DNA from 2 places in the Brevibacillus sp. 1238 genome. Region 1 is predicted to be linked to the other one. Evidence: riboswitches for the same ligand, from Rfam matches in the RefSeq annotation. Region 1 holds a riboswitch; the other holds the start of a gene.
The links. A riboswitch is a leader RNA that binds a small molecule or an ion and turns the genes downstream of it on or off. The one in region 1 is predicted to bind S-adenosylmethionine.
Positions count from the first base shown of each region.

Region 2: another riboswitch for S-adenosylmethionine. It lies ahead of M2298_RS08505 (homoserine dehydrogenase); the one in region 1 lies ahead of M2298_RS22875 (methionine ABC transporter ATP-binding protein).

Region 1 is NZ_JARXWC010000013.1:27,318-33,306, reverse strand. It holds gene M2298_RS22895 (MFS transporter) at 1-172, opposite strand, end outside; gene M2298_RS22890 (MFS transporter) at 317-910, opposite strand; gene M2298_RS22885 (LCP family protein) at 1,100-2,104, shown strand; gene M2298_RS22880 (Ger(x)C family spore germination C-terminal domain-containing protein) at 2,401-2,751, shown strand; SAM riboswitch class I at 2,857-2,976, shown strand; gene M2298_RS22875 (methionine ABC transporter ATP-binding protein) at 3,087-4,100, shown strand; gene M2298_RS22870 (methionine ABC transporter permease) at 4,101-4,766, shown strand; gene M2298_RS22865 (MetQ/NlpA family ABC transporter substrate-binding protein) at 4,823-5,665, shown strand; partial or broken gene M2298_RS22860 (peptide ABC transporter substrate-binding protein) at 5,856-5,989, shown strand, end outside.
Region 2 is NZ_JARXWC010000003.1:195,128-201,116, reverse strand. It holds gene M2298_RS08520 (VOC family protein) at 1-735, opposite strand, end outside; gene M2298_RS08515 (CapA family protein) at 811-1,956, shown strand; gene M2298_RS08510 (hypothetical protein) at 2,058-2,210, shown strand; gene M2298_RS08505 (homoserine dehydrogenase) at 2,244-3,506, opposite strand; SAM riboswitch class I at 3,586-3,696, opposite strand; SAM riboswitch class I at 3,845-3,950, opposite strand; cobalamin riboswitch at 4,651-4,848, opposite strand; gene M2298_RS08500 (DinB family protein) at 5,014-5,529, opposite strand; gene M2298_RS08495 (cyclase family protein) at 5,558-5,989, opposite strand, start outside.

The DNA.
Region 1 (5,989 bases):
CGACACCCGTGTTCCAGACCATGTTGGAAAAGAAAATACAGGCAGCTCCCAGTGCCATGAACAAGTAAAGCTGGTAGCGCAGAAGCAGGGCAAACGTATTTTTCGCCTCGCCTTGCCGCCGGTTTTCTTTTGCCTGGTCGCCAACCAGTTCTTGGTGCGAGATATTTTTCATAAGGCTCTTTTCGCAAATTTTGTTGCTATTGCTGTTGTGGAAACGTGTGCTCTATAATGAAAATCAGGAAGTCTATAGGATTTCCATTTACCGTGAATGCACGCTTCGCTTGGTACTATAAATATCAAGCAACTCACGGCTTTTCTAAAAGCAACAATTTCTTAGAAAAGAGCGTTTCATAAAAAGGAAGAAGAACAGCGCAAACAACAGCGTGCTCGTACTGTTGAACAAAAAGGTCAACTGAAAGGAAAAGGTAGCGATGACCCCGGCAAGCGAAGTGCCGATCGCCATGCCGAGATTGTTGCCTACGTAGACGATGTTAAACAGCTCTCGGCGCTGCTCCTTCCAGCGAAAGCCAATAAATGCCTGGATCGCCGGAAAAGAAAGGTTGAAAGTAAAGCCCAAACAGGTCATGAGCACGAGATAGACGGGCCAGCTGCTGATGAACGGAATGGACAGCTGAATCAATCCTTGAAAAAGCAGCGCTCCCACGATGAGACGCTTGGCGCCCAAGCGGTGAAACAGGGAGCCGCCGACGAATTGCCCGGCAATGCCCGCCAAAGACTGGACCATCAAAACAAAGCCGGCTTCGGTCATGGAGCGTTGGAGAATCGTATGTACGTACAAAGTAGTCAACGGCCACATGAAAGCGCTGCCAGCAGAATTGATAAAGCTTGCAACGAGAAAAAACAGGGCTTCCTGCGGGTAACGCTGAAAAAATACGGATGGAGAAAGCACGACAAGTCACCCCTTGGAAACGAGTATGAAGGTAGTATAAAGAATATTGCAAATTTTGTAAACGTTAAAGTATAAAAAGTTAAGCTACCCAAATAAAGGCTGCTCCACATTGTAAAGATTCGAGTATACTAAACAAGTGGTGAGATGAGTTCAAGTAGATACAGAGAATAAAAGGTGGAGTAGTTCTTTATGCGAATATGGAAACGAGTGTTGCTCCTGATGCTTGTCGTGATTGCCACGACAGCGGGTTATTACGGATACTCCTTTTATGAGTTTGCTCAAAATATCCAGGCTCCTAATGTTGTTACACCTGCCCCGCCGGATGGCGGAGCCGCAACGAAAGCGGCGGAGATACCCGAGTGGGATGGTCAAGAGCGTGTGAACATCTTGCTGATGGGTGTGGATCGCAGGGGAATGAAAAATAACGGGCTTCCCCGTTCCGACTCCATGATGCTGGTCAGTATCGACCCGGCATCCAAGCGTTACGATCTGTTCTCCATTTTGCGGGATACGTATGTGGACATTCCCGGAAATGGCAGCTCGCGTATCAACTCGGCGATTGTAGACGGCGGGCCTGAGCTGGCGATGAAGACGGTCAGCCAGTTTACCGGACTTCCTGTGGATCGCTACGTCATTACCGATTTCGAAGGCTTCAAGGCGCTGATCGACGCGGTGGGCGGCGTCGAGATCGACGTAGAGAAAAACATGTATTACCATGACCCGACAGATAAAGGCGTCTACGATATCAATCTGAAAAAAGGTGTGCAGCAGTTGGATGGCAACAAGGCGTTGCAGTACGTCCGTTTCCGCCATGACGCCACATCCGACTATACGCGCACCGAGCGTCAGCGCAAATTGCTCGCCGCTGTAGCGAGCCAGATGAAGAGCGGCACATCCCTGATCCAGTTGCCGTCCATCCTCAAACAAGTGGCGCCGTACATCCAGACGAACATCAGCTCCATGGACATGCTGAAGCTGTCCGCGCTCGGCTTGAAGCTCGATACGATGCAACCGGGCAACTATCAGCTGCCGCCGATGGGAATGTTCCGGGAATCGCACAAGGCAGGAGCCGTGCTCATTCCCGACGTAGACCAGATTCAGTCGTTCATTCAGGAAAAGCTTGAGCCGCCGACTGAAACGATGCAACAAGAGGACAACAAAACAGACGACAGTACAGACAGCACGCGAATGTAGCGTGCTGTTTTTTTGCATATTTGGGCACACTATCCATGATTTTCTACAGCACAGGCACATTGGGGTGAAGGAGATGGACCAGGAGTTCCTGCATAGATGGTTTTCGCATGGCGGATGCCAAAGTCGTGTACAGCGAGCTTATTCCGAAGCTGAGGGAAATCGATCAGGATAGACTGAATATCGATCATGTCGAAAGGCACTTGGGACTGGGGAAACGAGCAAGGGCATGCGGGACAAGGCAAATTTGCAATCAGACAAAAAACCTTCAGGCGGGCAAATACGGGTGGCATTGTACAATGAGCACTTTGCGAAAAAAGACATTGGCAGCATCTCCTCCCGTTTTTGACGTGCGCGTCCGTCTGCAGGCACGAATCCTTGAACTGACGATACCGATCAAGCTGGAGGACAGCAAAATGATGAAAACGATGGAGGACGCATTGGAAAAGGAAATCGAGAAAGAACTGCAAAAAGTCGTCAAAAAATTGCAGCAACTGGACGTCGATCCGGCGGGATTTGGCATCGTCTATCGCGCCCAGCAGAGGGGATTGAAAGAGATGACGAACCGCGACTGGAGAAAAATTTTCCGGCAGGCGTCTGTTCGTTTTCATGTTCAGGCAACCATTATCCGCAACGGAGTGATAGATTAAAAAAGTTTTTCCTGGGATTGCTATTGACGGGATATTTTCAAAAAGGATATAATCCGGTTTGTATCATGAAAATATGAAAAACGAACATAATATACGTGGAAATCTTTCTTATCAAGAGAGGCGGAGGGACAGGCCCGATGAAGCCCGGCAACCGGTTCATTTTTTCGAAAATGAGCGTCGCGGTGCCAATTCCTACAAGATTGGTTGGATCTTGATAGATGAGAAGGGTGGATGCGAACGTATACATGCGTTGCAGCCCCTTTTTCGTTTATGAAAAAAGGGGCTTTCTGTTTTTCACAAGGCATGTAGACAGATTTTGCTGGGAGGTGGATGCGTTGATTCAATTGCAACAACTGCATAAAAGCTATCAAGTACAAGGCAAGACGATTCCGGCATTGCTCGGGATTGACCTTTCCATAGATAAAGGGGAAATTTACGGGATCATCGGGCATTCCGGTGCGGGGAAAAGTACCCTGATTCGTTGCATCAACCTGTTGGAGCGCCCTACGTCAGGACAAGTCGTTGTCGACGGAGTGGATTTGACCAAGCTCGATGACAGCAAGCTTCAGGAAAAGCGCCGCCAGATCGGGATGATTTTCCAACACTTTAACCTGTTGTCTTCCGCGACCGTAGGCGAGAATGTCGCTTTCCCGCTCAAGCTCGCCAATCGCTCGAAGGCTGAAATCCAGAAAAAAGTGGACGAGCTGCTCAAACTGGTCGGGCTGGAAGCGCATCGGGACAAGTACCCGTCGCAATTGTCCGGCGGTCAGAAGCAGCGCGTAGGCATCGCCCGAGCGCTGGCCAATGATCCGAAAGTGTTGCTGTGCGACGAAGCGACTTCCGCCCTCGATCCGCAGACGACGAACTCGATTCTCGCGCTCTTGCTCGATATCAACCGCAAACTGGGGTTGACCATCGTGCTGATCACGCACGAAATGCACGTGATCCGTTCCATCTGCGACCGCGTAGGCGTCATCGATGGCGGAAAAATTGTCGAGTCGGGCGAGGTTCTGGACGTGTTTCTCAAGCCACAGCATCCGACGACACAGGAATTTGTCGAGCAGGTGGCCGATTCCAGCGAGCTGCGGGAAGCAGTCGCGCACGAAAAGGTGGCAGGAAACCGCACGATTGCCCGCGTCACATTCCTGGGGGAAAAGACGTACCAGCCGATCTTGTTCCAGACGATGCAAGAAACAGGCACGGTGTTCAGCATCTTGCAAGGAACGATTTCCCGCATGAAGGATACGCCGTACGGCCAACTGGTCGTCGAGCTGGAAGGCGATGTCCGTCAAAACGAAAAAACCATCGAGACGTTGCGTCAGCGTGGCTTGGAAGTAGAGGTGATATAGATGGACTGGACTTTGGAAAATGTGGATTGGTCGGAGATCGCCGAGGGAACAATAGATACGCTGACGATGCTTGGCTTCTCGACACTGTTTACCATCCTGATTGGTTTGCCGCTGGGGATTATTTTGTTCCTGACTTCTCGCGGACAGCTTTTGCAAAACCAGGTGTTTTATGCGATTGCCTCATTCGTTGTCAATATACTGCGTTCTGTACCGTTTATCATTTTGATGATCTTGCTGATTCCTGTGACAAAAGTAATTGTGGGTACTTCACTCGGGGTACTCGGAGCGATTCCGCCGCTCGTCATCGGTGCAGCCCCGTTTTTTGCGCGGCTGGTGGAAACCTCGCTGAGAGAGGTGGATCGAGGAGTCATCGAAGCCGCTCAGTCGATGGGAGCCTCCAACTGGCAAATCATCTGGAACGTGCTGCTTCCTGAATCGCGTCCAGGTCTGGTGGCCGGGATTACGATCACGACAGTTGCCCTTGTCTCTTACACCGCGATGTCCGGCGTAATCGGCGGCGGCGGGCTGGGAGATTTGGCAATCCGCTACGGCTACCAACGCTTCCAGACAGATGTCATGATTGTTACAGTGATTATTTTGCTCGTGTTGGTCCAGATCTTGCAGTCGCTGGGGGATCGCCTGGTTATGCGATTCAGCCGCAAGTAAGGTCTTTCCATATAAGCTTTGCAGAACACAGACCAAAAAATAGGGGGAAATCATTTATGAAAAAATTAGTCGTATCTGTACTTTCTACCGTATTGGCATTTTCCTTGGCAGCGTGCGGAAGCAAAACGGAAACAGCTCCAACTCCAACTGAAGGCGGCGCACAAGGCGGACAACAGCAAGAAGTAACGTTGAAAGTAGGCGCTTCTCCGGTTCCACACGCAGCCATTTTGAAGTTCATCGCTCCAAAGCTGAAAGAACAAGGTGTTAACCTGGAAGTGAAAGAGTTTACCGATTACGTACAACCAAACGTACAGCTGAATGAAAAGCAACTGGACGCAAACTTCTTCCAGCACAAGCCTTACCTGGAAGAGTTCAATAAAGGTCAAAACATGGACTTGCAGCCAGTAATCGCCGTGCACATCGAGCCTTTCGGTGCTTACAGCAAAAAAGTAAAATCCGTTGACGAGCTGGCAGAAGGCGCAACCATTGCTTTGCCAAACGACCCGACCAATAGCGGACGCGCGCTCGCTCTGTTGGAGAAAAACGGCGTGATCAAGCTCAAAGAAGGCGCTGGCATCAGCGGAACGGTAAAAGACGTTGTAGAAAACAAGAAAAACCTGAAGTTCAAAGAAGTAGAAGCTGCTATGCTGCCACGCGTCCTGGAAGAAGTTGACCTGGCGCTGATCAACACCAACTACGCACTCGAAGCAAAACTGGTGCCGACAAAAGACGCTCTCTTCCTTGAAGACAAAGAGTCTCCATATGCGAACTTCCTGGTAGCTCGTCCAGACAACAAAGATTCCGAAGCGATCCAAAAGCTGGCGAAAGAACTGAACAGCCCAGAAGTGAAAAAGTTCATTGAAGATGAATACAAAGGTTCCATCGTTCCTGCATTCTAAGGAACAGCTAATTGATGAATCAACAAATAAACCCAATTTGGCCCGTGTGGCTGGTTGGGTTTATTTTCATTTATAAAAGTATAAATATTCGTAAAATTTAATTAAATCTCACCGAACCCCATTCTCAAGACGATTTTTGTCGAGTATATTGTGGTGGCGATAGAAAAAATTGATAAGGGGGAAAATTCAGATGAACAAAACATTCAAACTACTTTTCGGCGTGTCGCTTGTGGCTGGAAGTATTTTGGCAGGATGTTCCGGGAACCAGGCCGCCGCTCCGCCTTCTGCACCTGCCGAGCAAAAAGCAGGAGAAGCCAAGCAGAC
Region 2 (5,989 bases), on a different contig from region 1:
AAAAGGACGCTCTCCGCGCGATTGCAGCATCCGCTTGGCCGATCCATCCTGCTGCGGTTCACACAGCACGATATTTCCGCCAGGTAAAGCAAGCGTCAGGCAACGAGCGCCCATTTGCTCATCGTCGAACACTGCTTGGCTCGGCAAGCCGAACCACCGCGTCCAATCCGCTGCTGCCGCTTCCAGATCGGAAACAGCATAACCAACCGCTTGCAGCTCCGTCGCGCCATTTGGATGCGGAGCGATGATGCCGCGCTGTGTCAAATCGGCTTTGCGCTCCTCGTCTGTCTCGCTCCATTCAATCAGAAACGGCATTTGTCTCGCACTGTGCGGGTCTTCGGCAAACAGCATGCGCCACTGCAAAATCTTCCCGTCGTCTCGCGTGCGGCTGCCCGCTACCGGCCCTGTCACTTTGAGACCAAGTGACTGAAATCGCTCTACCCACGCGTCCATTTGCCGAGTGCGCAGGGCAATTTGCCCAAGTCCCTCACCGCGATTCGCCTCCCAGACCAGTTGCCGGATGAGCGGATTGTCGGATTGCTTGGCGACAGCTGCCTCCTCCACCGCCAAAAACTCCACATAAGATAGTCCCAAGTAGCTGAGACTGTTCCATGTTCCCCAATGGGTATGACGTCCGCCCGCGACAGCGTGAAAGCCTGCTTCCTGAAAAAGCCGGGCAGCCTCTCCAGGGGGACGGTGCACGAAATGAACCAGATGATCGAAGGAAAGCTGCATCTTTTTTCGCCCCTTTTCGTATTAGCTCTATAATAACAAATTCACCCATTTTTCGTTACCGTTGAAAGGAGCATAATGAATCAGACGCAGCAAAGCCTAAAGCACATCCGGCGAAAACAACGACAAAAGAAGTGGCAAAGGATGGCGAAGCAAACGCTCTTGTTCAGTCTGCTCGTCATCCTTTGCTCAGGGATTTACTTCGCTTTCGACAAGCTGGGAAGCCATTCCGCCTCCCCTGAACACGATTCCGCACCACCTCCGGCTGTTGCCCACGAGCCGACTGTCCGGCTGACCTTCGTCGGAGATGTGATGATGTCCGGAAATGTGGAAAAAACGTTGCTCGAAAAAGGCTACGACTACCCGTTCACGCACGTCCGTTCCCTGTTTTTGCAGGATGACTTTACCATAGCCAATCTGGAGACGCCACTTACCACAAAAGGCACGCCTGCCGACAACAAACAATACGTTTACAAGTCCTCTCCTTTGGCTGCGCCTGCGATGAAAGCAGCAGGGATCGATGCGGTCAACCTGGCAAACAACCATTCGATGGATCAGGGCGTGGCCGGATTGCTCGACACGTTTGACGCGCTTGCCAAAAACGGGATCGCTTACCTCGGCGGCGGCAAAGACTCTGTGGAAGCCTTCACTCCCGTCGTGGTGGAGCGAAACGGCATCAAGCTCGCCTTGCTCGGATTCAGCCGGGTCATTCCCGAAGTCAGCTGGTTCGCCACGGAGAAACAGCCTGGACTGGCTGGCTCCTATGATTCCGCCAAAGCCGTCCAAGCGATTCAACAAGCAAAGGCACACGCTGATCTCGTCGTCGTGATCGCCCATTGGGGCAAGGAACGGGAAGACTTTCCCGTCGATCACCAAAAAGAATTGGCCAAAGCTTACATTGACGCAGGAGCAGACTTGATCGTCGGTGGTCATCCTCACGTCCTGCAAGGCTTTGAACGCTACAACGGCAAGTGGATTGCCTACAGTTTGGGCAATTTCATTTTCACCCGCTCGACGGAGCCAAAAACGTGGCAGACGATGGTACTGCAAGCAAGCTGCACAAAAGACGCTTCCTGTGAACTGACGATGCTCCCGTTCCATGCCGAGCTGGGACGAGCGGTACCGATGAATGACACGGATGGGGCAGCGCTTCTGCAACGAATCGAATCACTGTCGGAAAACGTTCAGATTGAAGCCGATGGTCACGTACAGGCACGCTCATGATAAATGAGGCGTGCCCGTTGCCTTTTTTGGCGAAACTTTTCCATATTGCTTTCGTAGACCATAGTAGAACCACTTTTTCCAGCGAAAAGGAGGCGGCACATATGACCGGATTGATTATCACCGTATCGGCGATCGGCCTTATTATACTCTGCAGTTATTTCATGACCAAATGGGAAAAAGTCGTCTTCCCCGGCAATCAGAAAAACGGGCCTTCAGATACCGATCAACAGCTCTCGGATAAAAAAAGCAAGTAGAAAGGATCAGCGCTGATCTAGACAGACTGCGAGCTATGCCGATTCGATCAGCGGGAAGCAGCGCACGGAAAGTCCGAAGTCACTTTTCAGCACTTGCTCATGCTCTGCGCGAATACCTGTAACGATCAAGCCCGCGCGCAGCACACCGCCCAAGTCGAATTGCACCTTCAATTTCGTCACGTTCACGCCAGCCTCCCGCAAGAAATGCAGCACGCGATCAGGTGTGGCGGCGATACACGAGCCTTCCAAATAACACAGCACCCGTTCGTCTTGCCCTTGCTCCAACTGAGCCGCGGCATTTTTTTCTGTCCAAACAGGATGCGGCGTAAATGGCTGGGTCAACAAGTAAGCCAAATCTTCAACGACAGCGCTTGCGGTCGGCAGTTCGCCTGCACCCCGGCCCGTAAACAACAGGTCGCCCACGATGTTCCCGGAGAGCTGCACCGCATTGAACGCATCCTGGATTTGCGCCAACGGATGGGCAATGGGCAGCACAGTCGGCTGAACCGATAGGCGGATGCCTTGCTCGGCTTTTTGTGCCTGGGCAATCAGCTTGATCCGGTAACCCAGCTCGCTTGCGATCCGGATGTGTCCGGCAGACAAATCGGCGATTCCTTTACGCACGACATCCGCAAGCGGCAACGACTCCCCGTACACAAGCTGCGCGAGAATGTACAATTTGTACATGGCATCGAAACCTTCCACATCCGAACGCGGATCAGCTTCCGCATAGCCCAGCTCCTGCGCCTGCTTCAGCACTTCCTGATAAGAGAGCTGTTCCGCCTCCATTTTCGTCAAGATGAAGTTCGTCGTCCCGTTGAGAATACCGCGAACTCCTTGGATGTCATTTGTGCGCAAAAACTGCCGCAGCACACTCAAAATCGGAATCCCGCCAGCTACGCTCGCTTCATAAGCCAGATGCACCTGATGCTGGTTAGCCAGATCGACAAGCTCAGGGCCGCGTTTGGCGAGCAGCTCTTTGTTCGCCGTTACCACATGGCAGCCTTTTTCAATCAGGGCACGCACGTAATCATACGTAGGCTCGACACCGCCCATTACCTCCACGACAATGTCCACATCGCTTTTTAGCACATCCTCAAAATCGGTAGTCAAAAGCGCAGGATCAACCTGAACCGCCCGTTCTTTTTCCGAATCGCGAACCAATGCTTTGACAATCTCGATCCGTTTGCCCAACCGCTGCGCCAGCTTCTCCTGTTGCGAGCGAATCGTTTTGATGACGCCGCCCCCTACTGTTCCCAATCCCAGCAATCCTACTTTGATTACACCTGCGCTCATTATTACCACCTCATGTCATGTTTTGGAAAAATAAGAAAAACCTTCTTGCTAAGAAGAAGGTTTGGCATCAAGGTCCTTCTCCTTATCTCCCAGAACGATTTTCGTCCTGCAGGAATTGGCACCTTGTCACAAACTGCGTAACGGTTGCCGGGCTTCATCGGGCCAGTCCCTCCACCTCTCTAGATAAAGAAAACTATGAATTTTTGTTCTTTGCTAGATGTCAGTTCTCTCTTGTCTTTGAAATTGGGCAAATGTTTGCCTCGTTCCCACTTTTTCATACATCAAAAAACCTTCTCCGCTAAGAAGAAGGTTCGTCTTGACTGCTACGAGGCACCCGCTTCTTATCTATCGAGACGAAACGTCCCGCAGGAATTGGCACCTTGTCGCAAAAGCAACGGTTGCCGGGCTTCATCGGGCCAGACCCTCCACCTCTCTGGATAAGAACTATGATTTGCTATTGAGCCTATTCTAAGAAATTCCAATGCATTCGTCAACACAATTCTTTTTGTTTGCTGACAAGACTCGCAAGCAGGAAGACAGAACGGCAACCCCCTCAGCAAAGCAGCCGTTTCCACGCGCAAACACACTTTCCACTTCTGCCATGTTGCAGCAAGCGCACGTAACGATTCCTGCTTCGCTTTCCTCTGGCACCTCTTTTTCTTCAACATAGCCGCACCATGGACATATGAAAAGCTGAACCACGCCACTCCCTCCTTTTTCACGGCGACAATCTGGCAACGATATCCTTAAAAAGGCTCCGGTTCGCAAGCTTGCGATCCCTCACATTCGTACAAGATCTAGTCAAGTTGAATTTAATCGCGAGTCATCGTAGCCTCTTTGACAGGTAGATCAACCGCGAGACGCCCTGGTCCATTCGACGAACCGCTGCAAGCGAGAGGCAGCTTCAGCTCAGCTCTTTCGATTTTAGCCGCTTCTATCGCGAAGCTACTCCAGCGCCTCGATTAATCGCATCAATTTCGAGACAAGTTGCCCCCTTCGACAGACCACACCAATCCCCCAAACAAAAAAAGCATTTTCCGACGACCGATACGATCGTTAGAAAATGCGCAAGCAAAGAGAAACGTATTCGTCCCCCTGCTGTCATGGCGAGTCCTCTAACACCTCCCTATCTCCCGTAGGTCCATCAGTGTCGTCGAAACAGGCAGGTCTCCTGACTTTGGGATCATCGTCTGGCGCTGCCTTCCCCATCCAAGTCTGGACAAGTGGCCTGTATGCGCAAAACTCCCCTCTTACAGTGGCGGGACCGTGTCGGATTTGCACCGAGCTTCCCTATTATCCTTGCGGCGATATACCTCAAGGAACCTGTTCCCACATATGAAATTGGAAAAATCACTACTGTTATTGTACCCTACCATTGCCGAGATAGGGAGGGCGAGTTGCGAGCGGCAGCGAAAAGATAGCGAGGAACACGCAGCGACAGCTGGAAAGCGAAAAACGAGTAACGAAAAGCGACACACAGAAAGCGAAACAGCGGGCTTCTCCCGGCTTACAGCGAATACCGTTCCCGCAAAATTCTACAGTGGTGCGCCTCGTGTCCGGCGATAATATAGGCCAATGTGCGTGCCGACAGCTTATTGCCATTTGCTGTGCCCGTTCTCGTCCACGCCTCGGCAGCAATCCCCCGCAGTTGGGCCAGCGTCGACTGTCGCACAGCGTTGTATTCTGCGAGCAAATCCGTCAGACTGCGCTCCTGATAGAAGCCTTCTGCTACATACGTATTTTCATCGAACCCCGCCAGCTCAGTCTGATCCCCTCTGGCGATTCTCAGCAAGCGATAGCTCATGATTCGCTCGGTATCGATGATATGGCCCAGCACTTCTTTTACCGTCCATTTGCCCGGAGCGTAGCGATAATCGATTTGTTCCCCTGTCAATCCGGCGAACATCTCCCCTGTCTGTGCTGCCTGTTGTTCGAGAATCGTCAGCAGATCACCTTCTGGCACTTGACTGACGTAGGTAGCAAAATAATCTTGGTACTCCTCCCGGTTTGGGCGGATCAGCATGCTCATGTCCTCCTCGGCTTCTCTCTATTTATCCTTCTTGCCAGCCTTCAAACAGCAGCACCCGCGCAGGAGCCGCATCTGTTCCTACAAGCTTCAGCGGAGCAGCCACCATAAAGTAGAGGCCCGGTGGCACATCGCGCAGACGCAGCCCTTCGATCACGACGATACCTGCGGCAAACAGCGTTTTATGCGTCGGATGCCCCTCTTGGCTCCGTTCAATCCCCAAAGCATCCGTGCCAATTCCCCGTACGCCTTTTTCAGCCAAATAAGCAGCGCCATCGTGCGCCAAATAAACAAATTCAAACGAAAAGGCGTCGTCTTGCGAATTTTTCGTTTGAAACAGGAGAAACTCTCCCGGGGCGATATCAAACTTTTCCAGCTCAGCCCGGCCAATCTGGTCCTCAACGTGCGTCAAGTCAAGCACACGGCAGTTCCCGACCAGTTTTTCCAGCGAGATGCT